DNA from 2 places in the Lactiplantibacillus plantarum genome. Region 1 is predicted to be linked to the other one. Evidence: riboswitches for the same ligand, from Rfam matches in the RefSeq annotation. Region 1 holds a riboswitch; the other holds the start of a gene.
What was found. Region 1 has a riboswitch for FMN ahead of E5260_RS08090 (ECF transporter S component). Riboswitches for the same ligand answer to the same signal wherever they lie in the genome.
Positions count from the first base shown of each region.

Region 2: linked by a shared signal. The riboswitch ahead of ribD (bifunctional diaminohydroxyphosphoribosylaminopyrimidine deaminase/5-amino-6-(5-phosphoribosylamino)uracil reductase RibD) and the one ahead of E5260_RS08090 (ECF transporter S component) in region 1 are both predicted to bind FMN.

Region 1 covers NZ_CP039121.1:1,740,675-1,756,240, reverse strand. Annotated here, with positions in the region: gene pyk (pyruvate kinase) at 1-184, shown strand, start outside; gene E5260_RS08125 (DUF441 domain-containing protein) at 1,168-1,626, shown strand; gene E5260_RS08120 (CvfB family protein) at 1,682-2,569, shown strand; gene xerD (site-specific tyrosine recombinase XerD) at 2,577-3,467, shown strand; gene E5260_RS08110 (hypothetical protein) at 3,506-3,889, shown strand; gene E5260_RS08105 (segregation and condensation protein A) at 3,855-4,622, shown strand; gene scpB (SMC-Scp complex subunit ScpB) at 4,609-5,208, shown strand; gene E5260_RS08095 (pseudouridine synthase) at 5,208-5,924, shown strand; FMN riboswitch at 5,979-6,100, shown strand; gene E5260_RS08090 (ECF transporter S component) at 6,224-6,778, shown strand; gene E5260_RS08085 (YpbB family protein) at 7,114-8,157, shown strand; gene E5260_RS08080 (RecQ family ATP-dependent DNA helicase) at 8,144-9,583, shown strand; gene E5260_RS08075 (LysM peptidoglycan-binding domain-containing protein) at 9,645-10,277, shown strand; gene cmk ((d)CMP kinase) at 10,312-10,998, shown strand; gene rpsA (30S ribosomal protein S1) at 11,088-12,377, shown strand; gene der (ribosome biogenesis GTPase Der) at 12,512-13,822, shown strand; gene E5260_RS08055 (HU family DNA-binding protein) at 14,073-14,348, shown strand; gene E5260_RS08050 (tetratricopeptide repeat protein) at 14,560-15,566, shown strand, end outside.
Region 2 covers NZ_CP039121.1:1,374,972-1,390,537, forward strand. Annotated here, with positions in the region: gene E5260_RS06275 (MutS-related protein) at 1-857, shown strand, start outside; gene E5260_RS06280 (glycosyltransferase family 2 protein) at 1,437-2,432, shown strand; gene E5260_RS06285 (hypothetical protein) at 2,429-4,465, shown strand; gene E5260_RS06290 (NUDIX hydrolase) at 4,585-4,998, shown strand; gene E5260_RS06295 (YfhO family protein) at 5,080-7,629, opposite strand; FMN riboswitch at 7,857-7,987, shown strand; gene ribD (bifunctional diaminohydroxyphosphoribosylaminopyrimidine deaminase/5-amino-6-(5-phosphoribosylamino)uracil reductase RibD) at 8,146-9,213, shown strand; gene E5260_RS06305 (riboflavin synthase) at 9,214-9,816, shown strand; gene E5260_RS06310 (bifunctional 3,4-dihydroxy-2-butanone-4-phosphate synthase/GTP cyclohydrolase II) at 9,818-11,032, shown strand; gene ribH (6,7-dimethyl-8-ribityllumazine synthase) at 11,029-11,508, shown strand; gene E5260_RS06320 (nucleotidyltransferase family protein) at 11,539-12,099, opposite strand; gene E5260_RS06325 (hypothetical protein) at 12,276-12,839, opposite strand; gene E5260_RS06330 (Crp/Fnr family transcriptional regulator) at 12,928-13,569, shown strand; gene E5260_RS06335 (TetR family transcriptional regulator) at 13,705-14,331, opposite strand; gene E5260_RS06340 (FAD-dependent oxidoreductase) at 14,485-15,566, shown strand, end outside.

The DNA.
Region 1 (15,566 bases):
GTCTAGTGCTTTAGTTGTTGAAAACGGTGGTTTAACTTCACACGCTGCTGTTGTTGGTATCTCAATGGGAATTCCTGTTATCGTTGGTGTTAAGGACGCTACTAGTGTTATTGCTGATGGTCAATTGATCACAGTTGATTCACGTCGTGGCCTTGTATACCGCGGTGCTTCAAACGCCCTTTAAGATCAAATCTAATTTGATATTGAAAAGTCGTCGCTTTGCGGCGGCTTTTTATATTACATAAAGTGCTTCACTCCCAGTTAAATTAGTATGAAACATGGTTAAAAGGTGCCAAATCGTCAACGTCAAATGATCCAGCTTAAGCCCGCTGGAAAAAGATCTACTTAGCGGAAATTTGCTTAGCTAGCTGCGTCCTGCACCGACTTCCAGGCATTTCGGCCAATTGCTGGAACGCGGTGGACACAGATTTAAGCCGAAAATCACGTCTTAAATACTGGTCTTCCACTAACCAAGCCAAAAACGCTTGCTAAGTGGAATTTCACCGCTGAGCATTGGCCGAAACGCCTTCCAGTCGGGATGGTATTCGAATGGCTGACATGAGTGGACCCAGCATTGAACGAATTAGATGTTGCTATTTTAAAACAGCGATTTTATCATACAACAGTTAGTTTGATAATATAATTGTGATTGTACGATTATTTCTAATTCCACCGTATTAGTACTGAGGTGTCCAAAACAATTGAGACAGCATTAACGCATGTTCAAAATTCTAAGTAGTAAACCCGTTCAGCGACAAGTTGCACCAAGTTAGGTGGTCGTTCATCAGCCATTCGACTGGCTTACCGACTGGAGGGGTTGGGTGACAATGCTCAGTAGCCAAATTATTCTTGGCTGGAAGTGGGTTGCTTCCGGCCTAGAATAAGACTCGTATTTGAGATTGCACAGTGGGTTGCTGCGTGAGCTCAAATCGACGTCGGCTACGTTCCGGCAATTGTCACCCAGCCCCGTAAGTCGGAATAGGACGAACCTTGCTGACGAGCTGGAATCCAAACGATTTGGCACCTTTTAACCCTGTTCCCGCCTAAATTAAAGAACAGGAATCGGTTATTGATCAGGGGGGGGATAGTGAAATTGGTGAGTAACGACCAACACCCCTCGTAATTCGGGCCATTTTCAGTTACAATTGATAACACGTGAGGTGTCGTATGGAAAGTTGGTTATTTTTATTAGCGATTTTAGTGGTGGCATGGTTAGGAAAAAATCAGTCCTTACAAATTGCGACCGTGGTTGTGTTGCTTATCAAATTGATTCCTAATACGAGTAAATTGCTGACGACGATTGGTCAGAAGGGAATCAATTGGGGTGTGACGGTGATTACCGTCGCAATTTTAATTCCGATTGCGACTGGTCAGATTGGATTTCGGGACCTTTGGCATGCGTTTAAGTCGCCAGTTGGCTGGATTGCGGTTGCATGTGGAGTGTTGGTTTCAGTGCTCTCATTTCACGGTGTCGGGCTTTTGTCAGCGACACCAGAGATTACCGTGGCATTAGTATTCGGGACCATTATGGGTGTTGTTTTGCTCAAGGGAATCGCGGCCGGGCCAATTATTGCGGCTGGTATAACGTATTGCATTATTCAAGTCTTACATTTGAGCTTACAGTAATTTAAAAGAACCATCCGTTGATATTTATAGACGGATATATTAGAGGAGTTATCACATGGATAGTATTATTGGAACAGTGGTTACGGCGAAGGTAACCGATGAAAACGATGAAGCATACTTCGTACAGATTGATGGACAGACGTTGTGGGTCGATAAAACTGAACCAGAGAAGCCATTGCACATTGGCGGGCTTTACGAAGGTTTTGTTTATGAGAATGAAGATCATCATCTGCAGATGACGCGGTTTGTCCCGGAAATTTCGTTTGATCACTTTGTATGGGGAACGGTTGTCCGGACGCGGCATGATCTGGGTGTCTTTGTCGATGTTGGGTTACCGAATAAGGACTTGGTGGTGTCATTAGACGAATTACCGACCATCAGTCGACTATGGCCTAAAAAAGATGATCGTTTATACGTTAAGTTAGCCCGTGACAATAAACAACGGCTATGGGCGACTCTGGCAGAATTGACGGATTTTGAAGCAATTGCCAAGCCATATGATCGGGCCCAAGTTAAGAATACGGATACCATGGCGACCGTTTTTCGTTTGAAGATGGCCGGTACGTCGGTTATTACAGATGACAATCATCTGGGCTTTGTTCATCCGTCAGAACGTGAACAGGAACCACGCATGGGGCAACACGTCAAGGCGCGGGTCATTGGTTTCTTGCGCGATGGTGAATTGAATTTGTCCTTGAAGCCGCGGGGATACGAAGAGATTGGCGATGATGCCCAAATGTTATTAGCAGCATTGCAACATCAAGCTGACCACGCGCTACCATTTTGGGATAAGAGTGATCCCGATGATATTCGGAATTACTTTGGTATCAGCAAATCACAATTTAAGCGCGCTGTGGGTAATCTCTTGAAGCAACGCTTGATCAGTCAACAACCAGGCGAGATCAAGTTACTGGAAAATGCGGATGAGCAAGCCGACGATTGATCAAAAAATGCAGGACCAGCTTGCTGATTACCTGCATTTTTTGCGTGTTGAACGGGGGTTAGTTGAAAATACGATTAAGAGTTATTCTCAGGACCTGACTACGTTTAGCGAATACTTGATGAGTCAGCAAATCACGGACTATCGGGTGGTTGATCGGTACGTCCTATTGAATTATTTACAGTATCTAGATGAGGCTGGTAAATCGCGAAATACAATCATTCACAGTGTTTCTAGTTTACGTAAGTTTTTTCAATATTTAGCACAGATGCACGCTATCGATACTGATCCGATGCTAAAAATCGACACGCCTAAGCGGGCGCAGCATTTACCGCAAGTATTGTCACCACGCGAGGTCGAACGGTTGCTAGCGGTGCCTAAGTTGAATACCCCGTTAGGATTACGAGACCGAACTCTGTTAGAAGTGATGTATGCGACCGGTCTGCGAGTCAGCGAGACAATTAATTTAACGATGGATGATCTGCACTTAGACTTGGGATTGATTCAAACAATCGGTAAGGGTGATAAAGAGCGGATCATTCCTATCGGTGATGTTGCCATTGATTTTATTACCCGTTATTTAAAAACGGCTCGGCCCAAACTCGTCTCTGCCAAACGCCGGAATAGCTATTTGTTTATTAATAATCACGGTGGTAAATTAAGTCGGCAAGGGGTTTGGAAAAATCTGAAGGCAGAAGTCAAGGCGGCTGGCATCGAAAAAAACGTGACGCCGCATACGTTGCGCCACTCGTTTGCGACTCACATCTTAGAAAATGGTGCGGACTTGCGTGTCGTTCAGGAGCTTTTAGGGCATGCCGATATTTCGACGACTCAAATTTATACGCATATTTCGAAAAAACGCCTAGCTGAGGTTTATAATAAATATCATCCGCGGGCATAGATGCGGTGCGGAATCAAGCAGTCAAGGGAGGCAATACCGTGCTCGTTAAATATCGGAAGGATTATGAAAAGGTAGCAATGGGGCTACTGTCATTTATTCCAGATTTTAAGGACCTAATTCATCTACAAACTGAGATGCAGTGGTATCAGTCAACGGAAGACCATCAACTATTACTATGGCGGCAAGGTGACGGCGATTTCTGTGGTATTATCGGCATTGAAGTCGGCAGTGACTTTATTCTACTGCATCACGATTCATTATCACCCGAGGAACGGACGGCGGCCAACCAGTATCAAATGTTGGATGAGTTGGCCGCGTTGTATCCCAAACAACGGGTCATGGGAACTTTAGAAATGGCGCCAATCATTGGCGCGTGGGAGCGTAATCGTGACAAACAACCAACAACAACCAATCACCATTAAGATTTCGGAGTTTGAGGGGCCACTCGACTTGCTGTTGCACCTCATTCGCCAAAACAAGATGGATATTTATGACATTCCAATTGCGGCAATTACGCAGCAATATTTGGATTACTTACACTCTATGCGAGCGCTAAAATTAGATATTGCTGGTGATTATTTGGTTATGGCTGCGACTTTGATGACGATCAAGAGCCGTTTCTTATTGCCACAGCCTGAACCAGATGAGATGGACGAAGATAATGAGGACGATGATCCTCGTGACTCACTTGTAGCTGAACTGTTGGCTTACAAGGTTTATCAGGAAGCCGCTGGTGAATTGCGAGAAAAAGAACAGGCGCGCCATCAACATTTTACGCGTGAAGCGATGTTAGTACCAGCTGATCTGAGTGCGCCCAAGCTGACTGCGGGGATTACATTAGATGATCTGCAAGCGGCTTTTCGGCAATTAGTGGCTAAACGGCGGCGGGTACGGCCACTAACGAAAACGGTTGTGGCTGAAACCATCAACATTGATGAGCGGATGACACAAATTACGACGCAATTGCAACATCAACCACAAGGACTGGATTTTGCCGACCTATTTACGGTTAGTGCCAGCGATGAAATGTTAGTGACAACCTTTATGGCTGTGTTAGAATTAACCAAGCAGGATCAAGTGGCGCTGCAGCAAGCTGAGCCACTGAGTCCGATTCATTTATATTTACGACAGGATGAACAGCATGACGAACATTGAACAAATTGAAGGACTATTATTTGTGGCTGGCGATGAGGGCATCACGGTCGCCGAAATCGAGCACGCCACGGGGTTTGCTAAGCCGGCGATTACAACGATGCTCACACAACTGGCCACGAAGTATCAAGCCGACCCAGACAGTGCCTTAATGATCTTATCAACGGCGAATACTTACCGGTTAGCAACTAAGGCCGCGGTGGCGCCGGTGTTAAAGCGCTACTTTGAAGCACCACTCACCACGAGTTTGTCGCAAGCATCGTTGGAAGTGTTAGCAATCATTGCGTATCGGCAACCCTTGACGCGGATTGAAATTGATGAGATTCGTGGCGTACACAGTGGGTCAACGATTCAAAAGCTGGTTTTGCGACAACTAGTTACCGAGACGGGGCGTTTAAGTGAGCCAGGACGACCAATTTTATACGGAACGACGGAACTGTTCTTAGATTATTTTGGACTAAAGTCTTTGGATGACTTACCAGCGATTGACTTAGCTGCTTTAAGTGACGCTGAGCATCCGGCACCAGAGACAGACCTCTTTTTAAATGCATTTCAGGATAAATTACAAGCAGAACGTGAGGATGAATAATGGCAGAACGATTACAAAAGGTAATGGCGGAAGCGGGCATCGCTTCGCGGCGTAAATCAGAAGTGTTGATCACGTCTGGTCACGTTAAGGTGAATGGGAAGACGGTCACCACGCTCGGTGTAAAGGTTGAGCCTAGTGACCATGTCGAGGTTGATGGCGTGCCATTGAATGCAGAAAAACTCGTGTATTATTTATTTTATAAGCCGCGGGGGGTCGTTACAACTGTTCATGATGAGAAGGGCCGTAAAACGGTATTAGACTTCTTTGAAGACGTACCGGAACGAATCTATCCGGTGGGACGTTTGGATTACGATACTTCAGGTTTGTTGATCATGACAAATGATGGGGCTCTCGCTAATCGGCTAACTCATCCGAAGTACGAAGTCAAAAAAACTTATTTGGCCAAAGTTGAAGGGGTACCAACCAATGCTGATCTCAAGCAATTGCGCTTGGGTGTTGAAATCGATGGCCGTAAGACAGCTCCAGCGAAGTCGAACTTGTTAGATAGTGATCACAAGAAGAATAATGCGCTGGTCCAACTAACGATTCACGAGGGTCATAACCACCAAGTGAAAAAGATGTTGGCTGCAGTGGGTCACCCAGTGACTAAGTTGAAACGTGAACGTTATGGGGTTCTCGATTTGCAAAGCTTACAACCGGGCGAATACCGTAAATTGAAGCCGATTGAAATTAGTAAGTTAAAAGGTGAACGATAGCGCTTGCATTTTTGAACGAAAGCCGTTAAAATGAATTTGTAAAAATAAATATTGGTTCATCTTCAGGGCAGGGTGTGATTCCCGACCGGCGGTAATAACCCGCGACCTATGCGTGTGCATAGTGATTTGGTGCAATTCCAAAGTCGACAGTAAAGTCTGGTATAAAGAAGATCGAGCTTATTTGCCAAGCGTTGCAAGTAAGTCCGCCCCCAGATGACAGTTAGTGTGATCGGGCGGACTTTTTTAGTTGAACAAATGGTAATGCGGTTCATTGAAGATGACCCATAGGAGGGTGCGTTATGCAACATACAACGTTACACCGACTAGTGGGCATAGCCTTACTCGGTGCCATTGCGTATATTTTAATGTTACTGGAGTTTCCGATTTTACCGGTAGCGCCATGGATGAAGATTGATTTTTCAGATATCCCAATTCTGATTGGGCTCTTTCTCTTTGGTGTCGGGGGCGCGTTTGTCATCACTATCATCAAACTGCTCCTACATTCGGCCATGATGGGCTTTGCCATCTATGACTTAATCGGTTCTTTTGCTAGTTTTTTAGGTACGGCAGTATTGATTTTAGCATTTGCATTAGTACTTCGTTACTATCGGGGCAATCCCAAGTGGCGAATGCCTGTGGCGATTGAATCGTTGGCTAACTTAACGTTTGTTCTGCCATTCTATTTGCAAGTAATGGGTATGAAGCTCAGCATGTCGCTGAATACAGTGGTGTTAGTGGCAGTCATTCCATTTAACTTGATCAAGGGATTGCTAGTGGGCAACGTCTTCTGGCTGGTCTATCAGCGATTAGCTAAGTGGTTAGGCAACCATAATCAGCTTATGAGCCGAATTTAATCTAAGTCGTTAAAATAATGTGGGTGGTCACTAATTGCGTAACTGCAGGGTGACTGCCTTTTTATATTGGTGCCACCGTGATATTCTTAAAGACGCACACTGCCGGTTGGCGGATGGTTATCCATGAGCTTTAATGTGGCAGTAAGTTGATGAATTTGAAGCTTCAATTAAGGCTTAGAAAGATTAAAAAGCTGTTGGCCGCTATGCTTTGTCGCGGGTCACTGTCAGCGACACTGACGCACGTAAATTTGGGCTGATCACGACTTAATTTAAAAACTGGCACATTTAGTGCGCAATTAACAATTACAATAGCAAGACTTAAGGGAGGCCTTAGCGTGTTTACAGACTACGTTTTATTGTTATTCAGTACGACGCCGCGACGAGCAAAGGGCCTATTCAATGTCTTGCGCGGTCGCCGTACGGTCTCCACGCTTTTTGCGGGGTTAACTGCCGGCTACTTGGATTTGCTCGACAGTTGCCACGAGGTTCCCTTGGAAGATTTCATGGCAGCAACTGCGGCTTTGACTGAAAACGGTCAATTGACGAGTACGGCCACGGGATGCTGGCAATTAACGCAGGCGGGGGAACATCGGCAAGCCAAACTCCGACAAACTTTATACATGCCCCAAAATTTTGAAGTATTTCAAACCACTGATGTCCGCCGATTTAGAATCGTCAGTCAGCTAGCCCTACAAGTCGTTTCCGAACTCGTACATCATAATCGCCATTATTATCCGGTGACGACTGATCCGGGGATTCAAGCCCAGGTCAAACAATGGCTACGTCAGCAGTCGAAGGTGGAACTTGGCGAGCAAATTCATGCGGCCTTGACTGCCTTCTTGACGAGTTTGGCAGACCCAGAGTTGCCAACGGTGTTTGTTCAAGGTATAACGGGGTATCAAGAACCGGGACTGACTAATGAGCAATTAGCGGCACAATTAGGTCGACAACCCTGGGAGGCTAGCTTGATGCACACAGACGTGATATGCCAATGGATTGCTTGGATTCAGCGACACCCGCGTGATCCATTTTCCCAGTTGTTGTCAGTGCTCACTCAAGCGAGTGCCATCAGTCAAAGCGCTGAGCAAACTTACCAAGCTTTCTTGAAGACCCAGCAACTTGCAGCAATTGCGCAGACGCGGCACTTAAAGATGAGTACGGTACGGGAGCACTTGTTGGAGGTGGCGATTTGGTCGCCTGATTTTCCGTTTGAAATGGTGTTGAATCATGAATTAACTCAGCAGTTGGCCACCATCTTTGCAGCCCAGTCCGACATTGCAAACTGGTCATTCCAAGAGGCCCAAACTGCGCTACCCACGCTAGATTTTTTTGAATTTCGGCTATTTCAGATTATGAGGTGTCAGCATGTCAGAAGATGAATTATATGAGCTGTTGAAAACGAAATATGGCTTCGATGAATTTCGCCCCGGGCAGCTAGCCGTCATTCAGAAATTATTAGCAGGTCAAGATGTCTTGGCAGTGTTACCAACTGGGACCGGCAAATCATTGATCTATCAACTCGTTGGAACCGCACTGCCCGGGCTAGTTGTGGTGGTTTCACCGCTGATTTCCTTGATGCAAGATCAGGTGGCACGCTTAAACTATCAAGGCGAAAAGCAAGTTGCTGCTTTGACCTCCCAACTAGATTATGGTGCTCGCCAGTATCTGTTGAATCATTTAGGGCAGCTTAAATTCTTGTTCATTTCGCCGGAAATGTTGGGTCAAGACATTATTCAAACAGCGCTGATGCAAGTGCAACTGGCGTTATTAGTTATCGACGAGGCCCACTGCATTTCAACTTGGGGACCAGATTTTCGCCCTGACTACCGTCGCCTTGGTCAAATTCGACAACGGTTACAGGCACCGACAACGCTAATGCTCACGGCAACGGCTACACAACGCGTTCGACAAGATATTTTGACACAATTAACCGTTCCAGATGCCCAGCAAATCTTATATTCGGTTAATCGTCCTAATATTTACTTAGCAGTCGAACAGGTCAATGATGAAGCTAGTAAACGCGCGACCTTGCAACATTTAGTGACAAGTGCGCGCGGACCAGTCATCGTTTACTTTACTTCCAAGCGGCAAACTGATTTGATAGCGGAATGGCTACGAACGACAACCACGTTACGGGTCGCGGCTTATCATGCCGGCTTAGCGACTGATGACCGTTTCAAGATCCAGCAGCAGTTCATGGCAGGACAATTGGATGTGATCTGTGCTACATCTGCTTTTGGAATGGGTATCAACAAAGCTGATATTCGCTTAGTGATCCACTATCATTTACCGACGACTTTGGCCGACTATGTTCAAGAAATTGGGCGCGCAGGTCGTGATGGTCAGCAGGCGATGGCGATTATGTTGTACGCACCAGGTGACGAAAACCTGGTGCGGAATTTGAACGAATTGACGGCTGCGACTCCCAATGAAATTCAGCAAGATTATAGCCGCTATCAAGCGCAGCAGCCACCGACTGATGATCGTAGTAAGGTTTTGCAGTCATACTGGCTACAAGGAACTCCCCCAACGACCGTGGCAACGATTTTTGCTGATCGCCAAGTAGCTAAGGAACGAGAATTGCGGGCGCTCATGAGTTACGTCCAAACGACAATTTGTCATCGGACCGTGATGTTAACTTACTTTGGTGAGCCAGCTGTTACCCATACAGATCAGTGTTGTCAGTTGGCTGGTGAACCACTACCGCTGGCTGCGTTAGGGTTGATGGCGACGCATGATGAGTCAACAGCCACGATAATGTCGTGGGATCAGCACTTAGCTCAATTGTTTTTACCAAATTCTTAAAGAAATCAATTCCGGGTTATGTTACAATATTGGTTGAAAGTTTTTTGAGGAGGAACACCCTATGAGTCAAAAAAATGATAATGACAAATCCCAAGCGGATAAGCCGTGGGACAAAACTTTTGAAGACGATCGGGATGACTCGGGCAATTTATCGCGAACTCAAAAACGAAAACAAGACAGTAGCAACTCTACGCTAACGACCGTGTTAGTCGTACTAATATTGTTGCTTGCTTTGGCACCAATTGGTTATTTCTTGGTGAAAAAGAATTCGCTTAATAATCCGCAACAGACTGAACAAGTTGCTAGTTCGAGCTCGAAGAAGTCATCGGCCAGTGTTGCTGCCAGTAAGTCATCGACTGCTGCTAGCAAGAAGAAGGCGGCCGCATCGTCGAAAAAGGCGGCTGCTAAAAGTAGTAGCTTAGCCTTGGCTAGCTCTAAAGCTGCCAGTTCCAAGGCTGCTAGTTCTACTGCTGCCAGCTCGGAAGAAAGTGCGAGTACTGACGACAGCAGCGCTAGCAGTAGTAGTAGCTCCTCAGAATCATCTTCAGGGACTAAGTACGTCACGGTAGAAGCCGGTCAAGGGGTCTATCGGGTCGCTACGAATGCTGGAATCTCAGTGGATAAGCTATTGGAATTAAATGGGTTATCATCTGATGCAACGATTTCGGCTGGTCAACGGTTACGTGTCCGTTAATACACGATTTTTTCAGATTGTGAGGGGTTAGTTAATGGCTAAGCAAGCATTACAGGTGGCCATCGATGGTCCGGCTTCAGCTGGCAAGAGTACCGTAGCCAAACTCGTTGCAAAACGGTTTGGCTATATTTATGTGGATACTGGTGCCATGTATCGGGCAGTCACGTACTGGGCAATGCAACAGCACGTTGATTTAGCAGACGAAGCGGCTGTGATTACGGCAATGAAGTCGCTCAAGATCAGTTTTAAACCCGGCGAGCCGGATCAACTGGTTTTTGCTAATCAGGAAGATATTACGGCGGCGATACGCCAACCAGACGTGACGAATAACGTCTCGACGATTGCGGCGTTACCACAGGTGCGTACGATTTTAACTGAACAACAGCGAGAGATGGCCAATGCAGGTGGGATCGTGATGGACGGTCGTGATATTGGGACAACGGTATTGCCCAATGCTGAAGTTAAGATCTTTTTAGTTGCTTCAGCGGCTGAACGGGCTAAGCGTCGATACGCCGAAAATGTAAAAAAAGGGATCGATACGCCCTTGGCTCAGCTACAGGCTGAGATTGAATTACGTGACCACAAAGATTCAACGCGTAAAGTGTCACCATTAACACAAGCAACGGACGCCACACTTGTTGATACGACGCCAATGTCAATCGATGAAGTTGTTGCTGCCATTGCCAAAATTATTACAAAAAAACAAAGTTCAACAATCTAATTGCATTAACTTAATGCTTTTAGCTAGCTTTTCATTGCATTTTCAGCTATGATATAGGTTAGAGTTATTGTTGACAGGAGGAAATTTGCATGAGTGAAAACGAAAACAGCCAAGAGAAAAATGAACTTTTAGACGCTTTAAACAGCGTTGAAGAAGTAAACGTCGGTGACGTTGTTAAGGGTGAAGTCTTAGCAATCGACGACGACAAACAAGTAATTGTTGGTATCCAAGGTACCGGTGTTGAAGGGGTCGTTCCTTTGAAGGAACTCTCAACACAACGGGTTGACGATGTCAACGAAGCCGCTAAAGTCGGTGATGTATTAGACTTGGTTGTCATTTCTCGAATTGGCAGCGACAAGGAAAACGGCAGTTATTTACTGTCACATCGTCGGTTAGAAGCTCGCAAAGTTTGGGACGATGTTGAAAAAGAATACGAAGCAGGTCATACGATTAAAGCTCCGGTAACGCAAGTTGTTAAGGGCGGGTTAGTCGTTGACGCTGGTGTTCGTGGCTTCATCCCTGCCTCAATGATTGATGATCATTATGTTGAAGATTTAAATGCCTATAAAGGCCAAGAACTTGAACTTAAGATTATTGAAATTGAACCTAGCGAAAATCGCTTGATCTTATCACACCGTGCCGTTGTTGAAAAGCAACGCGAAGCACAACGTGAAGAAGCTTTGAAGACCTTACAAGCTGGTGATGTCGTTGAAGGTAAAGTTGCTCGTTTGACGAACTTCGGTGCCTTTGTTGACCTCGGCGGGATTGATGGTTTGGTTCACGTTTCAGAAATCTCATACGAACGGGTTGAAAAGCCTGCTGATGTATTGAAGGTTGGTCAAGAAGTCACGGTTAAGATTTTATCCGTTGATGCTGACCGCGAACGGGTTTCATTATCAATCAAAGCAACCTTACCAGAACCTTGGGATGGTATTGAAGAAAAAGCACCACAAGGGGCTGTACTTGATGGTAAAGTTAAGCGTTTGACGAGTTTTGGTGCCTTTGTGGAAGTCTTCCCTGGTGTTGAAGGGTTAGTTCACATTTCACAAATCTCACACCAACACATTGCAACACCAAACGATGTCTTAAAAGTTGGTCAAGAAATCAAAGTCAAAGTCTTAGACGTTCGTCCAGACGAAAAGCGGTTAGCTTTATCAATTAAAGCTTTGGAAGAAAAGCCACAAACTGCTGACGATGACAACGAAAGTCAACCAGAACGTCGGAGTAACAATAACCGTCGTCGTAACAACAACCGGGACAACCGGACTGCTAGCGAACGTTCAACGGCTAATGCTCCTGAAGAATCAACTGGTTTCACTTTAGGTGATTTGATCGGTGACGAATTGAAGAATGCTGAAAGCAACAATGATGAAAACTAATCATTGATTGATTAAAAATACCCTTCAAGCTTGCCTTGAAGGATATTTTTTTAGGAACAGATTAGTTGGTGTTACCAATTAATTTGAGACTTGTAGCAGGAACCTGACGCTACGAGGGTAAAGGAGGAATTAATATGGCAAAACCAGTCGTCGCCATTGTTGGGCGACCAAACGTTGGTAAATCAACGATTTTTAATCGGATTGCGGGTGATCGGATCTCGATTGTTGAAGATACACCGGGTGTGACTCGTGACCGGATTTACGCCAACAGTGAATGGCTTGGTCAAGAATTCAGTTTGATCGATACGGGTGGGATCGATATCGAAGATGCCCCATTCATTAAACAGATTACACAGCAAGCCGAAATTGCAATCGATGAAGCTGATGTCATTATTTATTTAGTTAGCATCAAAGAAGGCGTCACGGACGCTGATGAACACGTTGCCCAAATCTTGTACCGGTCGAACAAACCGGTCGTGCTGGGTGTTAATAAAGTCGATAATCCTGAACTTCGGAGTGAAGTCTATGACTTTTATTCCCTTGGCTTTGGCGATCCGTACCCTATCTCAGGTGCGCATGGACTCGGACTTGGGGACTTGCTCGATGCTGTTATCAAAAACTTTCCTGAAAAAAGTGGGGAGGACGAACCGGGGACGATTCGTTTCAGTTTGATTGGCCGCCCGAACGTGGGTAAGTCATCAATTGTCAACGCCTTGCTGGGTGAAGACCGGGTCATCGTTTCTGACGTGGCCGGGACAACCCGGGATGCCATTGATACCAAGTTTACTGATCAGGATGGTGACCGGTTTGTGATGGTCGATACGGCCGGTATCCGTAAAAAAGGAAAAGTTTACGAAAATACCGAACGTTATAGCGTTATGCGTGCGCTCAAGGCAATCGATAATAGTGACGTGGCACTCTTTGTCATCAATGGTGAAGAAGGCATTCGTGAGCAGGATAAGCGGGTTGCTGGTTATGCGCATGAAGCGGGTAAGGGTATTATCATCGTGGTCAATAAGTGGGATCTGGTTAAGAAAGACAACCACACCATGCAAGAATTCGAAGCGTATATTCGTGATCAGTTCGTTTACTTGAGCTATGCGCCGATTATTTTTGTCTCTGCTAAGACTAATCAACGTTTGGAGCAACTACCCGCGTTGATTAAGAAAGTCAATACGAACCATATGCGGCGGATTCAGTCGTCCGTTTTAAATGACGTTATTATGGATGCGATTGCGATGAATCCGACACCGAGTGACAATGGTAAGCGGCTACGGGTTTACTATGCCACTCAGGTGGCGATTCAACCCCCAACTTTTGTGGTCTTTGTGAATGACCCTGATATGATGCACTTTTCATATGAACGGTTCCTTGAAAATCAAATTCGGAATGCCTTTGATTTTAGTGGTACGCCGATCCACATGATCGAACGGCGACGTAAGTAGGCTAAAGCGCGTAAAATCAGCATTTTAGCACATTATTTGATTGATGTAAACGATTATCATCTTTTTGCGCTATTTTCGCTGAAAAGGCTAAAAAAGCTTGCTATTACAGCATTCCTATGCTATCTTTGATGAAGAAATGATGCTTGTTATCGTTTCTCTCATTTTTGGACCACTCAAAAATGATCATCTGGATCAACGATGTTAAAAAGCACGGCGATCCTTCACTCTGTAACGGGGAGGTGAATCAAACATGGCAAACAAAGCTGAATTAGTTAACAACGTTGCTGCGGCAACTAACTTAACGAAGAAAGACGCAACTGCTGCAGTTGACGCAGTCTTTGCATCAATCCAAGACACTCTTGCAAAGGGTGAAAAAGTTCAACTGATCGGATTTGGTAACTTTGAAGTACGTGAACGTGCAGCTCGTAAGGGCCGTAACCCACAAACTGGTGACGAAATCCAAATTCCTGCAAGCAAAGTACCTGCATTTAAGCCAGGGAAAGCTTTAAAGGACGCAGTTAAATAATGCATATCAGTTAATGAAATGCAAACATGAAAGCCAGTATAGCGACCGTTATACTGGCTTTTTTGCTGTCGTCTGCGGTATGATAGACTGTCAGGTCAAGCGATTAACAGCTGGTATCCCATGTGACGATATCAGGCTGACTATTGAAATAAATGATGAAACCATGGCGACTAAATGAAGTCGTTTCTTAGTGGTTTAAAGGATGGGTGTAATGAGTTATTCAGAAAAAATGCTCGCAGCACTATCAAACGGGCAAATTGACACGGCCAAAAAGCACTTTGCATGGGCCTTACGTAAGGACGATGACCAGACGCTGTATAGTCTGGCTGAAGAATTGTACGGTTTGGGCTTTTTAAAGCAAGCGGAACGGACTTATAAGAAGTTACTGGCTAAGTATCCCGATGAGGACGACTTACGGACAAGTCTGGCTGATATTGCCATCGATGAGGACGATACGGACCTGGCACTCGACTATTTACAACAAGTTAAGCCAGACTCACCGGCATACGTTCAAGCGTTGTTAGTTGAGGCCGATCTATACCAGACCCAAGAGTTATTTGAAGTCAGTGAGCAAAAACTCAAGGAAGCCTATCAGCTGGCACCGGACGAACCAGTTGTCGAATTTGCGCTCGCAGAATTTTACTTCTTGATTCGTAACTACGGTCAGGCGACTCGCTTCTACTTGGACTTGATCAAGCAGGGACAACTAGAGATCTCTAAAGTTAACTTAGTTGAACGACTAGGGGTGGCTTATGCTGAGTCCGGGCGCTTTGAGCAGGCGGTGGGTTATTTAGAACAAATCAAGCCTGCCAAGCTCACGCCGGACAGCCAGTTTGAATTAGGCTTCACTTATTTGCAATTAAACGAACCCCAGAAGGCTGTTGATATCTTCGACAAACTGCGGGAACAAGACAATCAGTATGCGTCCCTGTATCCATACTTGGCCCAGGCCCAAGAGCAACTTCATCAACTGGACAAGGCGTTATTGACCTTACAAGAAGGTTTAGCGGTCGACCAATACAATGAGCAGCTGTACTTGCAAACTGCCCGCTTAGCCTTGAAATTAGACGATCAGGAATTAGCTGAAAAGTATTTACGGGAAGGCTTGAGTATTGACCCTGATAATTTGACTACGGTACTGGAACTGTCTAATTTGTTAGTTCAGCGGGACCGTTATCAAGACAATATCGACTTGTTGGATCAATATTTGCAAAGTAA
Region 2 (15,566 bases), 370 kb from region 1:
TGTTTACTAAGTTAAAGATACATGCGCAGGGATTTGAAATTGCAGAACGGGATGATCATAGTGCTAAAGCACTTGAACACTACAAGAATCAAGCAGTGATGAAATTAGCCACCATTTTAGTGAATGTTTATCAGGAAGTCGTCAATTGGTTCCAAGAGTTGCGATTGGAAACAGGTTGGTTAGTGGGTGTAATTCAATTAAGCCGACGACTACCAGCGGCACCACGGTGCTATGCGACGTTGGCGTCATCAATGGAAGCACAACAGTTGATTAATCCCTTGATTTCTTTATTGCTCAACCAACCAGCAGTTGCAAACGACTTCTTGCCAGTTCAAACGGCATTGACCGTTATCACGGGAGCAAATCAAGGTGGTAAAACCACTTTTTTACGCGCCGTGGGGCTGGGGGAATTAATGGCTCAGGCGGGGATGTTTGTCATGGCAACTTGTTACCAGACACCGCCCTTTGAGATGGTGTTGACACATTTTAAACGTGAGGAAGACCAAGGTGAACGGCACGGTAAGCTGGATGACGAATTACAGCGAATGGATCAACTTATCCACGTTATGAGTACGTCTAGCTTGGTATTAATGAACGAGTCGTTTGCATCAACTAATGAGCATGCGGGGTCGCAAATCAATTTTCAAATTACCCACGGCTTACTGGAAGCCGGAGTGACTGTCATTGCGGTGTCCCATCAATTTGAATATACACAACTTGTTCAACGCTATCATTGCCGGCCATACTTTCTAGTGGCGCAACGGCAAGCGAATGGCAATCGTAGCTATCATATGTTGCCTGCTGCGCCTAAGGCCACTAGTTATGGCCTTGATATTTATCATCGGCTGATTCGATGATAACGGCTTATAAAATAATTACTGGATTTTAATCGTAATGAAAGTGGTAAAAAATTGAACATTAAATTAGAAATGGCAGTTCTGGACAGTACTGGGGACGAAAGCGCCGTGAAGTTGGTGCGTCAGGTTTTGTAGTTATTGAGCATAATCGTGAGATGCTAGCGGTCGGCTAAGTTCGGCTAATTTGTTAATGATCAGCGTTGAAACTGTTGCTTTGTTTGAATTGTGCGTAAGATATTGGTACTATCAATTTGACCCGGTAAGTGGCGCGATTACTGACAATTATTTATGTCAATGGCCGCATTCCTTGGCCCAAAATAATTATATTGATATTGCCAATTATTATGGTTGTAAGCCACTCTTTTCGAGGGTCGTGATGGTGAGAAAAACAATTGTCGTGTGTGTCTATCTGTGGGGGCATATGGACACGTTATTGATGATTTGAGATGTTAGCCGAGCTTTTTTCAGTGGATGGCGCATTCAGACTACTAGTAGCACAAGAAGTCTTGTTGTTACTGAAAGGTACCAATTATAATTGTTATTTCGTAAAACTATTTGAGTCATATTGGGGGAATTAGCATGCAAAATCCACGGTTAACCATTATTGTGCCTTGCTACAATGAAGAAGCGGTGTTACCTAAGTCTGCACACATCTTGGATGGTATCTTGACGGATCTGATCCAACACAAACAGGTCAATGCGGCAAGTAAGTTATTATTTGTTGACGATGGTAGTCAAGATAAGACTTGGAAACTGATTAAGTCGTTGGAAAAACAGTACTCAACCGTGACGGGTCTTAAGTTTAGTCGTAATTTTGGTCATCAAAACGCGTTGATGGCTGGGATGCAGGTCGCCAGTCCGACTGCTGAGATAGTCATTACGATTGATGCTGATTTGCAAGATGATCCACAGGTAATCCCAGAAATGGTGGCGCGCTATCGTGCTGGTAGCGATATCGTATTAGGTGTCCGCAATGATCGAAGTAGTGATTCACTTTTCAAACGATGGACCGCGGACGGTTTTTATCGGCTAATGGAGCGTATTGGTGTGCAATTAGTACCTAATCACGCCGATTTCCGATTGCTAAGTCAACGGGCAGTTCAGGCACTGTTAACCTATGAGGAAACCAATTTATTCTTGCGTGGAATCGTACCACGACTAGGTTTTCCAACAACTAAACTTTATTATCATCGCCAACCACGTTTTGCGAGTGTTTCAAAGTATCCATTACGTAAGATGGTGGCTTTTGCTTTTGATGGGATCACGTCATTTTCAATCGCACCGATTAAAGTAATTTTATTGTTTGGCATGGTGATTAGTGGCGGTAGTTTGATGATGATGCTATATGCGTTAATACAAGGATTACTAGGGACCGCAACGAGTGGCTGGTCCTCACTCATGACAAGTCTATGGTTTTTAGGTGGGATGCAATTGATAGGTATTAGTATTGTTGGCGAGTATGTAGGAAAAATTTTTGCGGAAGTCAAGCACCGGCCCCGCTATATTATTGAAACGGATGATTATACGGCAACTCAACAGCCAGCTATTGTGAATTCGCAACGGGTGCACGGATGAAGGCCGTGGTTAAGAGCGTCAATTGGCTGGCGGCCGCGGTATTGGTCGTCGCAGTCGGCATGGCGTGGTTGCAACCGATTCACTTCTTCGGCAACCCGGACTGGGCGTCACCGATCGTTCAATTAGCCATGGTTCTGGGATTATTGGTCATGACGATGGCTGGCCGGCAGGTGCTCAAACAGTTATCATCTCGTCAGTATCGTTGGCTGTTGATTGGGCTGGTCGGCTTAATCGCCATCGTGCAAATGTTGATTGCCACTAGTTTTGTTGACGTGGCGCGGGCCGACCCGTTTTTCGTTCGGCAGCAGGCACTGTTATTAGCGCGGGGCAGCCATCATTGGCAACATTATTTTATGATTTATCCCAATAATGTGAATTTTACGTTATTAGTTGCGAATCTGCTCAAGCCATTATTGAAACTGACGCAGACGCCCTGGGTATTATTAAATGTCATCCGATTTATCTGGATCGATACCGGACTAATCAGTGGGTTATATTTACTAAACCGTTGGCGTTACTGGCAACCGGGGGCGGTCTCATTTAGTTTGTTGTGGCTCGTCAGTGTTCCCGTGGCCGCATTTGGACTATTTGCATATACGGACGCCCTCGTTTTGCCACTAGTTCCAGACAGCTTGGCCTTGCTCACACTCGGACTAAGTTTAACCGGCTGGCGTCGTTGGGGCGTTTTGATTGGTGATGGGTTATTGGTGGCCGTGGGCGTGGTGATGAAGACTAATCTAATTGTGCTCTGGCTCACTCTCGTATTGATGGGGATCATCTTGTGGTGGCAACGACAATTCAGTGGTCGGCAAATGTTAGGCTGGCTCGTCAGTTTAGTGATGACACTCGGGGTGATGTTTGCGGTGATGCGGACTGCCCAACAGCAAGCGGGTTATACGCGCCAAGCTGATGCCGCCTTACCGGCAACCAGCTGGATTGCGATGAGCTTGAACCCCCAAAGCTCGGGTGAGTACCGACATGACGATTTTGCGCGCGTTAATCAGATGCAAACTGTGGCGGCCAAGCGCCAACAGACCCAGCAAATGATTCAGCAGCGGTTACATCAGATGGGCGTTACGGGGACCCTCGTACATTTACTCAAAAAGATGCGGGTCTTCTGGGCGACTGGCGATTTTGATAGCTTTAAGTTGACCACCCAGTGGATTCGTGCGCCCCGCTGGTATTTGAATCATCAACGCCAGCTTCAATTTTGGCTGGTTCTAATGACGCAAACAATCTACCTGACGATGCTGGTGCAAGCAATCGTGACTTTGATGAGGCGGCGCGAGTGGGCCGTGACGTTCGTTGCCCTGGCAATTCTCGGTTTAACGGTTTTTCATGTCGGACTTTGGGAAGTAGAAGGGCGCTATGCGTTGCCACTATTACCGGGATTGATGCTCCTCAGTATTGTGGGTGGTCGTGAGTTGCCGGTGTGGCACCTTAATCGAGTAATACGGCGCCAACTGACGTGGTTGGTCGTTGTACTGGCGGCAATCAGTGTGGTCAGTTTGTGGCAGACGAGTCAGGCGACGCGGATTACTGATGTGGTACGTGGCAATCAGGGCAATGGGCGTTATGTTGTGTCCACGGTTCAAAAAATTAGACCGGGTCACGCTGTTACGTCGCCGCTAGCCGTTAGTGGTAAGAGTAATGTTTTACGGTTGAAGCCAGTTGCGACGCATGAGCGCGTAACAATTACCTTGACTAGGGGGGCGCATGTCGTCAAACGGTGGCGGGGCTCGGCCAATGAGTTGACCACTTTGAATTATCCGTTGACAGCGGCGGGCAACCTGCGATTAGCGATTAAAAATACTGGTCAGACGCCCGTCCGGTATGGTGTGATGGCGGCCAACTACAGTCCGTTAACAGGCCGGGTGACGGCTAAGCAGCACGCATACTTACAAGTCGTGATAAAACAGCAGTTTATTAAGCCGCACGCGTTAACGACGGGTGCCGCCAGTCTAGCAGTTGTCGGCTGTGTGGCGCTGGCGACCATTTTATCGTTAGGTCGGTTACGGCCAGAAACTGAATAATAAAACTTGAATCGAAAGTCTTAATAACTGGTGTTGCCAGTGTTGGGACTTTTGTTTGTGGTTAAACGAAATATAATAGCCGTTAATTTGGGTGACTTATCAAGGTGAGGTGAATTCAAATGGTTCAAATTATTGCGCATACTTTAGTGACTGCCGGGCACGACATTTTAATTTTAAAACGCAATCAGGTTGAGCATGGGCGGCCGAATGTTGATGCCAGCTATTGGGATCTGCCCGGTGGGTGTGCATTAGCTAATGAATTACCGCAAGTAGCGGCCAAACGCGAATGTTGGGAAGAGACTGGGCTGAAAGTTCAAACTGAGCGCGTTATTTGGGAAGATTCCACCTTTGACAAGGCTAAAAATCAGGTGTACACGCGTTTAGTGTATAGCGCACAGGCATTCGTTACTAGACCGACAGTCAACTTAGATCTTACTGAACATATGGCCTTTCTTTGGATGAAACCTGAATTGATTTTGACTAATATAAGAATTGTGCCCTATCTAAAACCAATATTAACGCGACTGGTCTAGCAGTTACCGCGACCATTAAAACAACAATCGGACTGCCTAGCAGAATAGCTTGGCAGTCCGATTGTTTTGATTGACACGATTCTAATGGTGGCGATATCGTTGACGCCAAAGGATGAAGCTAAATCCACTTATGATTGAGATCAGTAGTCCACCCAGCAATCCCGGGACGTGGTAAGTTAGCTGGATCTGATTCTTACCGGACTGAATCGGCAGGGCTAACATCCCGCCAATGACCGTTTTAGGAGTAACTTTGACGCCGTTGACCGTTGCGCGCCACCCCTTATCGGCTGGAATAGCAACGTAGAGCCATTTTTGTTTGGAGCGATTGGTGACTTGACCACTGACCACGGTATGAATGCCCGAGACGTGGTAAGTCGGTGTAAAGCGCGTGGATAGCAGTTGCTGTTTGACTTGGTTGAACCGGGCTTGATCCAGGCTGGCGATGTGGACATGGGTGCCAAGCGTTGGTTGGGTACGTTTGACCGTTAACGTGATGACAGCGCCTTTGTCAAAATAACCTAGCGATCGGAGCACTAACTCACCGTTGGCATTGAACTTAGTCGGGACTAAGTGACCGTTGACCCGCATCGTGGTGTACTTTGTTTGACGAGTCGTGTCGTTATAATACAGCGTCCCGGTGCGTGTCATCCTTAATTTAACTGTATGCAAATACGGATAGCGTTTGGCCTGTGAATCTTGGACGACGTGATCTGAGAGCGTCGTGGCATTGCCAAAATAGGCGCGTTTCGATGGCCGCAAACTTTGTAAGAGGCGTTCTTGATTGATAATGGCACTATTCTGACGAAGCTTTAACTGTCTAAATGCTATTGGCACGGCAAACCCTAACCCGTTTTGACTACGGAGCCGCGTTGTCGCTTGACCCACGGCGTTTAATTGCACAGCGTATTTTACATCTAAGAGTAAATCAGTGACCGGATTTAGGCCTTCTGAACTGACACGCCGGGCGTTTTTAGAAAATAGCCCAAGTGACTTCAACATGAGACGTGTTTGGTTCGCAAAAGTTGAACTGTAGTAGGTAATATCGTGAAAGTTAAATAACATCGGGTCGTTGTAATTACGATACTTGCTATCATAATTGTAGGCCTGATTGATTAGCGTATTTTGATTTTCAACGCGATATAATTGACCATCAGGATCGTTGACGGCTTGCATTTGGCGGTATTCGGTTCGATAGGCAGTTACAAATTTAGCCTGATTCCCTAGTGGTGACTTCGCCATCATGAGGGTACTGTTAGTCCCTAATTCTAAGGCGACGATACCTGCCAAGCTGAGCGTTTGCCACCGCTTCGCCGTTGCGAATAAGGCAATTGCGGTTAAGATGACAGCGACTAAGCTGAGCGCCAGCGTTGAAGTTGTTAAGGGGTGCTTAGCAGTTCGTTGGGCAAACCAGCCTAATATCAGCGCACTGACCATGAGTGTCGGTAACAACCATTGCCAGCGCAAGGCGATCCGCCGGGGGCCTGCTAACCAGGCTTCAAAAGCGATCATGATCAAGACAAAGCTAAAGAAAAAAGCATTGCGGTATGGAAAGCCAGCGGGCGTTTGAAACATGTGCCAAATCGTATCTAAGGTACGAATGTTCATACTCAAGAAGAGTGCAAGTAATAGTCCGAAGCTATGCCATTTGTGAGCTTTAGTCAAGTTGGGCTGCACCCAGAAACTTAGGGCCAGCAAGACGACCAGACTACTGCTGAAGACGGTTGGTGCGTGTACGAGCCGAGTCGTAAAATTGGCGGCACCTAAGCCAAATTGACTCAAAACAGCTAAACCGAATTGTGGGACCGGTAAGTAGCTCGATAATTTGACCGCAGATTTAGCCGTGGTCAGCATGCCTAAACCAGTGGGGATCAGGACAAACATCGTGCTTAACCCACTGAGTAGCATGGTGACCACGACGTGCCGAATTAACGAAAATTGATGACGAACAGTTTGCCAAAGACTGTCCTGAGGGCGTTTGCGTTCAAATAGTTGATAAATAAAATAGTAAATCACAAATAGGCAAGTCATATAGCCTAAGTAGTAATTGGTGACGATACTGACCCATAACCAGCCGAAAAAGCGCCCGGGATGACTAGTTGCAATTAAGTGGTCGAGTCCTTGAATGACCAGTGGTAACCAAATTAATGTATCCAACCACATGATCGTAAAATAGTTGAGGGCAACGAAGCCAGAGAGGCTGAAAGCAACACCAAAAATGGCAGTCGACCACCGCTTTGTTTGAAAATGCGTTTGTAAAAAAGCCGTCATAGTGACCGCAATCAAGCTGATTTTTAACATGATGAGTAGACTAAGTCCGGTTGGCAAATTGGCCGCCGGAAACAACAACATCAAAATGTTAAATGGGCTTAATAGATAGTAAGCAATCGTGGGTAGTGCGTTACCGCCTAATGACTGTGAAAATGAATATAATTGAAAACTATGCGTTAAAATGGCATGCCGATACGCGGTGAAAAATGATAAGTATTGGCCACCCATATCACTAATTAATAAGTTATGGTTACCGAAGGGCGTGATCCCCCAAATTGCGAAGACAATCCCCATGATAGCAAGGGACAGTAATCCAGCTGTCACTGCCACTTGCCAGCGGCTTGTTTGATAATTAGGCCACATTTTATTCAACTCCGATATTATGAATGATTTCATTGTACCGTACTGAAACTTGAAAACTAGTTAAGAAAAGCGAACAATTTTCTGAAAAAAGTTAAGAATTAGTGTTAGTCATTATCATTTTTATAAAGTTTGCTAGCAGTTTAACACAGCAGTTCACGAGGTTAAACTAAAAGGGGTGATTGACAATTGATTAAGAAAGTGTTTTTATAAAAGGTGAAAACTGAATACGATTTCTTCGGGGCAGGGTGCAATTCCCGACCGACGGTAACAACGTAAGTTGAAGTCCGTGACCCGCGTGAGCGGTGGACCCAGTGCAAGTCTGGGACCGACAGTATAGTCTGGATGGGAGAAGAAAATTATTGCTTGAATTTTACTAGGCAGTAGTGGCTATTGGCAACCTTTAAGTAGGTTTATTTAGCTGGATCCTACTGGTGAAATCTATTTGGCGAACACTTCACACCCGATTATCGATGATTTGATAATTGGGTGTTTTTTTATCTTGTTGGAGGTGAACCAATGTTAACTGATTTTATGCAAATGGCTATCGATCAAGCCAAATTGGCGGGGGTGGCGACGTACCAAAATCCCCAGGTCGGTGCGGTATTAGTCAAAGACGGCCACGTGTTAGCTCAAGGTTATCATCATTATTTTGGCGGTGACCATGCTGAGGTGGATGTGCTGCGGCAGGTCACACCAGAACAGGCGCGTGGGGCCACGTTATTTGTCACACTGGAACCTTGTTCACACTATGGGAAGACGCCGCCGTGTAGTGCGCGAATCGTCGCGGCTGGAATTCGGCAAGTCGTGATTGGTCAATTAGATCCCCATCCAATCGTGGGTGGTAAGGGACGTCAGTATCTTTTGAACCACGGAGTTGATGTGGTGACGGGCTGTTTAACGGACAAAGTTCGCGCGTTGAACCCCCACTACAATCATTTTTATGTGCAGCAGCGACCATGGATCACCCTAAAAACGGCGATAACGCTTGATGGCAAAATTAATACTGAAACGCCGACTCGGACGCTGGTTTCCAATCATGCTAGTTATATCGATAGTCAGTGCTTACGGTCACAGTTTCAAGCGATTCTGATTGGTGAACGGACGCTAACGATTGATGATCCACAATTAGCCGTCCGACTGACGGCAATGGTGCAGCCACCGGTTCGATTGGTGGTGTTGAATACGAGTACCGTGGCGTTAAACCACCGGCTTGTTCAGGACGGTCAGGCACCAACCTGGTTACTTTGTCGTCAGGCTGCGGCTAGTGACGACCAACTTCGAAACAGTCCCAATGTACACGTCCTGATTGGCAACTGGACACCCGCTGCAATCAGTCAACTATGTGTCGAACAAGGCTGGCAGTCACTCTTAGTTGAAGGTGGGGCTCATCTGCAAGCTGAATTTGTTGCGGCTGAATTGATTGACGAATGGGTCAGCTACATCGCACCAATGATGATTGGTGGGACGGGTTTGCCAGCCGTTACCGGGGCCGCTGCGATGACACCGTTGACATTTGAACAACCAACGGTAACTTGTTTAGGGACGAATATCCGGCTACGGGCCGTTCGAAAGGAAGTTAAGTAAATGTTTTCTGGAATTATTCAAACCAAGGGCCGTGTCAGCCAAGTGCACCAACAAGGGTTGGAAATGACCCTTACGATTACCGCACCGTCGCTGATGACACCGAGTCTTAAGATTGGTGACAGTATAGCGGTGAACGGCATTTGTTTAACGGTAACGACCCGACAAGCGGATGCTTTCAGTGTAGTGGTGATGCCTGAAACGGTGCGTCGAACGAACTTAAAGATCCTTGTGGTCGGTTCATTGGTGAACCTAGAACGTGCGTTACAAGTGAACGCGCACTTAGATGGGCACATTGTTCAGGGGCACATCGATTACTGTGGTCAAGTGATGCAGCGACAATCTGATGCGCACGCGTTGCGTCTGTTGATCAGTTTACCGTCAGAATATCGCGCACTAGTAGTCACTAAAGGCTCGGTGGCAGTTGATGGGGTTAGTTTGACGGTCGTAGCGGTCACGGAGACAACGTTTGAAGTCGATTTAATTCCGCATTCACAAGCGGTGACGACCTTGTCTAAGTTACAAGTTGGAACGCTGGTGAATGTAGAAACGGATATTCTGGGCAAGTACTTGGCCCGGCAATTAGCATTAGAGGGGAGTCATTAAGATGGATACAATGAAAAAGGTAGCAGCGGCCTTGGCCGCATTAAAACGGGGCGAATTGATTATTGTTGCGGATGATGAGACGCGTGAAGCGGAAGGAGACATGGTTGGCCTAGCCGCTAAAGCAACCACTGCGACAGTGAATCGGATGATTACATCAGCGCGGGGGCTACTCTGTGTTCCGATGGCGCCAAGTATCGCCACGCGACTACATTTGACACCGATGACTAGTGAACACGATGCGTTTGGAACGGCATTTACAGTCTCAACGGATCACCATACGACGTCCACGGGAATCTCGGCAGCTGATCGGGCGACCACGATTCAAGCGTTAGCCAATCCCAATAGTCAGGCCGCTGATTTCTATCATCCCGGGCACGTTTTTCCATTGATTGCGCGGACTGGTGGATTGTTAGCGCGGCGTGGTCATACTGAAGCGGCCGTCACGTTAGCACAATTAGCAGGTGTGACCCCCGCGGCCTATATTTGTGAAGTTATCAAGAAAAATGGCTTAATGGCGCGGCGCCGTGATCTCAAAGCTTTGGCAGAGGGCTTACAATTACCGCTAATCACCATTGAAGATATTACCACCTACGTGATTCAAACGGGTGCCGCCCAGCTGACAACGACCCCGAGTGTCAACTTACCGACCAAGGATGGTAAGTTCACGATGACTGGTTTCGAAGCCCCCGGTCATACGGCGTTGCCAGTGGCACTGCAAGCTGGTGATATCAGTGGCGATGAACCAGTGTTAGTGCGGTTACACTCTGAATGCTTTACGGGCGATGTTTTAGGATCGCGGCGGTGTGACTGTGGTGATCAATTACACGCCGCACTCCAAAAGATCAGTCAAGCTCAGCGCGGTGTTTTCGTCTATTTACGGCAAGAGGGTCGCGGCATTGGCTTGGCTAACAAACTAGCAGCTTACGCACTTCAAGAACACGGGGTTGATACGTATGATGCGAACGTGCAGTTGGGCTTTCAACCGGATGAGCGCCGGTATGATATTGCGGCATTAATTCTACGCCAAATGGGGATTACACGGGTTCGTTTGCTGACTAATAATCTTGACAAGGTTGAGCAGTTACGTGCAGCGGGGATTGATGTTGTTGAACGGGTCCCCTTAGAAATACCAGCCAATCAGTACGATCAAGCTTACTTAAAAACAAAACGTGATCGATTTCATCATCAACTCACACTAACGGAGGGACACGAATGACAACTTTTAACGGCAAAATTAATGGCAACGGGCTTAAGATTGGGATTGTCGTGGCGCGTTTCAATGCGTTTGTAACGCAGCAGCTTTTAACTGGGGCACAAGAAAGTTTGGTACAGCATGGGGTCAATGAAACCGATATTGACGTGGCCTGGGTACCGGGAGCTTTTGAGATTCCACTGACGGTTCAAAAAATGATTACAACCAAGCGCTATGATGGCGTGATTGCACTTGGGGCAGTCATTCGGGGTGCAACCGCGCACTTTGACTATGTTTGTCGTGGCGTGACGACGGGGATTGCGACCGTCAGTTTGGCAACCGATACGCCCATAATGTTCGGCGTTTTAACCACGGATACCATTGAACAAGCTATGGATCGCGCTGGCTTTAAGAGTGGCAATAAGGGTGCTGACTGTGCGGTCAGTTTGTTAGAAACGTTGGACGTGCAGCGGGCAATATTAAAAGCTGACTTGGCCTAAATGACGTAAATTAAGGGTATGCATAATATTTCAAATACCATCAATTTGTAACTTGGGCCATTGTTGATGCCACTGCTTCTGTGCCATTCGCTGCTGATAGATTGCCATGTGCTTGGCATCCTGGCGATAGTAGGGGATTGGGGAACAGCGAAAGTTTATCAAATCGTCTACACCGTATGGGGCGATTAGCTTGATTTGATTTTCGTCTAAAAAGGCGCCAATACAAGTTGGAACTTCGACAAAGTGACCAATTGCATCGGTAACGGAAGTGAATTCGGGATCCTTATCAAAATTATAATGTGCCATATAGACCTCATTTTTTATTTGCCATTGGTATTGTGGGGCTTTATCAGTAAGTTGCTGATAGATTTTTAAATCATCGCTGGCTGGTCGCTCAGGGTCAAAAAAGACGACGTCAATATCACTGTTGAACATCACTGGCTGCCCGCTGAGTACTTGCCAAACAGTATTACGGATGCTACCAGCCGCCAATGCGCCTTGTTTTAAATGACAGTCTTGAATTAATTGAAGAATCGTCATTAAAGCAGGAGTTGTTTTAATAATATGAATAACTCGTTGTTCGTTGGTCATTGAAAACACCTCAATTTAATGTTGGTTAAAAATAGTCTAACATAGTAATGATATCGTGCAATTCAAATAAAGGATTTGCTTTTGCTGATTTCATAAAAAATTAAGGCCGCTTACCACTACTAACTGATAGTGGTAAGCGGTCTTAGTTTTTGGTTGTGAGTTTAAGTAATAATTGCCTAGTCTTCCGTAACCTCAATCTTACCAACTGCAATTGGTAGGGTTACGTGAGCATCATACATGCCCACTTCACCAGCGACTGATGCAGGTAGGGCTAAGTCTTGTGGGACGCCGTGAATATAAATGACCCGCTTGTCTAGTTCTAAGTCATCGGTACCGAAGACTTCTTTGAACTTAGCCTGTAGGTCGCCTAAGGGCACATCGATTTCATAAGCGAAGTGGCCCTGCGCGTCGGCAACTGGGTAATTATCATTTGGTACGTCCATATGATGGGGCGCATTATCAAATGGGACCATCGTCGTCCCAGAAACAGGTTCAGTTTCAGGCAAGTCTACAAAGCCGTCGTGATTGACATCTTGGGCCATAGTAGCAATCTGTGCCGCTTTGCCATCTGGAAAGCCGTGGAAATGTTCCCAGTGTTGCGTGTTGGCCGGGGTATCGAACATTTCAATGGTGACGTGTAATTGGTTACCAGTTTCAGTGAAAGTCGCTGTGCCGTGTGGGGCAGTACCGATTCCTTCGGCGTTCAGCGGGACGATGTTAGCAACGTATTTTTTAGTCATGAATAATTCCTCCAGTTCTTCATTATATGGTCAGTATATGCTAGTCTAATCATATAAAAATTGACATAGATCAAGAAAAGGAGAAATTATGCATTCAAAAATGGATTGTGTGAGTCGTTCACCATTATTTTCACCGCTAGCGCCAGCGGTGAAAGCCAAATTAATCACGGTGACCCATCACCGGAAATTTTATCAAAAAGGGCAGTTGATTCGTCAGCCACTCGACCATCAGGAAGGCATGCTCATTTTAGATGAGGGAATGGCTAAAATTTATGCCTTAGCTGCTAATGGTAAGGAGAAAATTATTGAGTTGTTGCGTAGTGGTGATGTCGTCGGACAACACTGGCTATTTGCACCGCATGAGAATCAGGGATTTATTCAAGCCACGAGTGATGCGTGGGTCTGTTCCATTCAATATGATGATTTTCAGCGATTATTAGGTGAATCAGCCAGTTTATCATTAGCAATGATCAATAATTTTGGGAACCAATTGATTGAAGCTGAGAAGAATCAATTGCGACGAGATTTGCTGGATGCTAAAGCGCGTTTGATGGCGTATTTGCGCGATTGTGCCGTTGAATCCGGACAAATCGAATTTGAATTGCCGTTGAAGAAGAAGGAATTGGCGAATATTTTGGGGATTACTCCCGAAACCCTGAGTCGTCAGTTTAAACAATTGGCGGCTGAAGGGCAGATTATCGTCAATAAGCGCCAGATTACAATTTGTTAGACGGGTAAAGGGGGGCGTCGCCTGGTTTTGGCTAGTTAAGGGTGACGCTGGTTCAATATTAAAAATAAAGTCTGATTTCCAACGCAGTATGGGCTAGGAAATCAGACTTTATTTGACTTGTGAGGAAGAGGTTCTTTAATGATGAAAATGCCGGTTAGCAACGCCACTTGCTCGCAATGCCGGCAAAACGACTTGATCAATGAGATTGGTGAGTTGCTGATCAGTGTTCATCGGTTGGTTGATGATGTCGCAGTACCGTAATTGTTGAAACAATACTAATTGTGCGGCTTGGTTAGGCCAAATCTGAAGTTCACCGTGGTTTTGTGCATTCGTCAGAAGTGGCTCGATCAAGGTCAAGTTGGCATGATCAATTTGAGTCACTAACTGCGTGAGATCGCGCTGGTTCTGCGCGTTCAAGGCTGTGGCAAACAATAGCCGAAAATAGCGGAAGGGCCCCGTACTAGTTTGTTGGATAAAGCGTTGCGCTAACAGAATGAGATCGGTACGAAGACTGCCAGTATCTAATGGCGTGGTCGTAAGTGCAATGGGAGTCTTTTGTATTTGATGAATAATAGTATGAAAGATGAGGTCAAAGGTCGAATCCCAGTAGCGATAAAGAACACTGCGGCTGGTAGCGGCCGCAGTGGCTACTCGTGAAAAAGTGACCTGGTCGAGGCCGTATTGACTAAGCAGGGTATAGGTGGTGTCATAAATCGCGTTTTCCAGTCGGTTGCCACGTCGACGTTGATTGAGTTGGGTCACAAAAAGATCTCCTAATTGGTTTTAGAAACAGTTTACTGCTTTTTGTGCCTTAATAATAGTGATTTCCGTAGCCAAACGATTGTTGTAGTTAAAGACAACGTGTATCTTAAATAGCGTTGTTAACAATAATTTAAGTAATCAGAGGCGGAAAATATGGCAAAAATTATTATTGTCGGGGCTGCACATGGCGGCCGCGAAACGGTCAATGGCTTATTAGCAGCTAATACGGATAATGAGATTCATTGGTACGAGCACGGGCAATTCGCGACGGCTTTGGATTGGGCTCCGGCGGATGCTGAAAAAGAGCGGTTGGCCTTGTCCCAGCAGGTGACTCTATTCGACCAAACGACGGTCACAAGAATTACCCCAGCGACCCACACGATTACTGCTCGTAATCAACGGGGGCAATTACAGACTGATCATTACGATCGATTGGTATTGAGCGTTGGATCGTTACCAATCCAGTTACCGATTCCCGGAGCCGAATTATCTGGTGTTCGATCGATTCAAAACCGTGCCAGCATCAATGAGTTAAAATTGGCCGCTAAGTCAGCAGCCATTAAAAACGTGGTCGTGATTGGAGGCGGCTATATTGGGATGAATTTTGCAGCCTTATTTAAACAAACCGGCAAGCAAGTAACTGTTATTGATGTGAACGCTCGGCCATTCAGTCACAATCTTGATTCAGAATTTACGCAAATTTTAGCTGCAGCGAGTGTTGAGAATGGGCTGCAATTAAAGATGGAAGAGCGGGTGACGGCCGTATTAGGTTCAACACACGTGACAGCGGTACAAACGAATCGTGGTCAGTATGCTGCCGACTTAGTCCTTGTCGCAGTCGGCAATCGACCGAATACTGCATGGCTACGGGGAACTTTGGCGCTAGATTCTGAGGGATTAATTGAGACGGATGATTATTTTCAAACAAGTGTTCCAGATATTTACGCGATTGGCGATGCGACTAAAGTTCGGTTTACGCCCACGGGTACTAAAGAGCGGATCACTTTAGGCAGCGCGGCCAGTCATGCCGGTCGGTTATTAGCGCATAACTTGTTAACGGATCAGCGAATTGTGTTTCCCGGCGTTCAGGCAACGTCCGCGCTTAATGCGGCGGGATATTACTTTGCTGCTACGGGCCTAAACACGCAACTAGCTGTCCGTATGCAACAACCGGTGTTAGCAACTTACATCGCGGTTCCCCGATTGGTGGCATCCGCACCAGCTCGATTGAATGC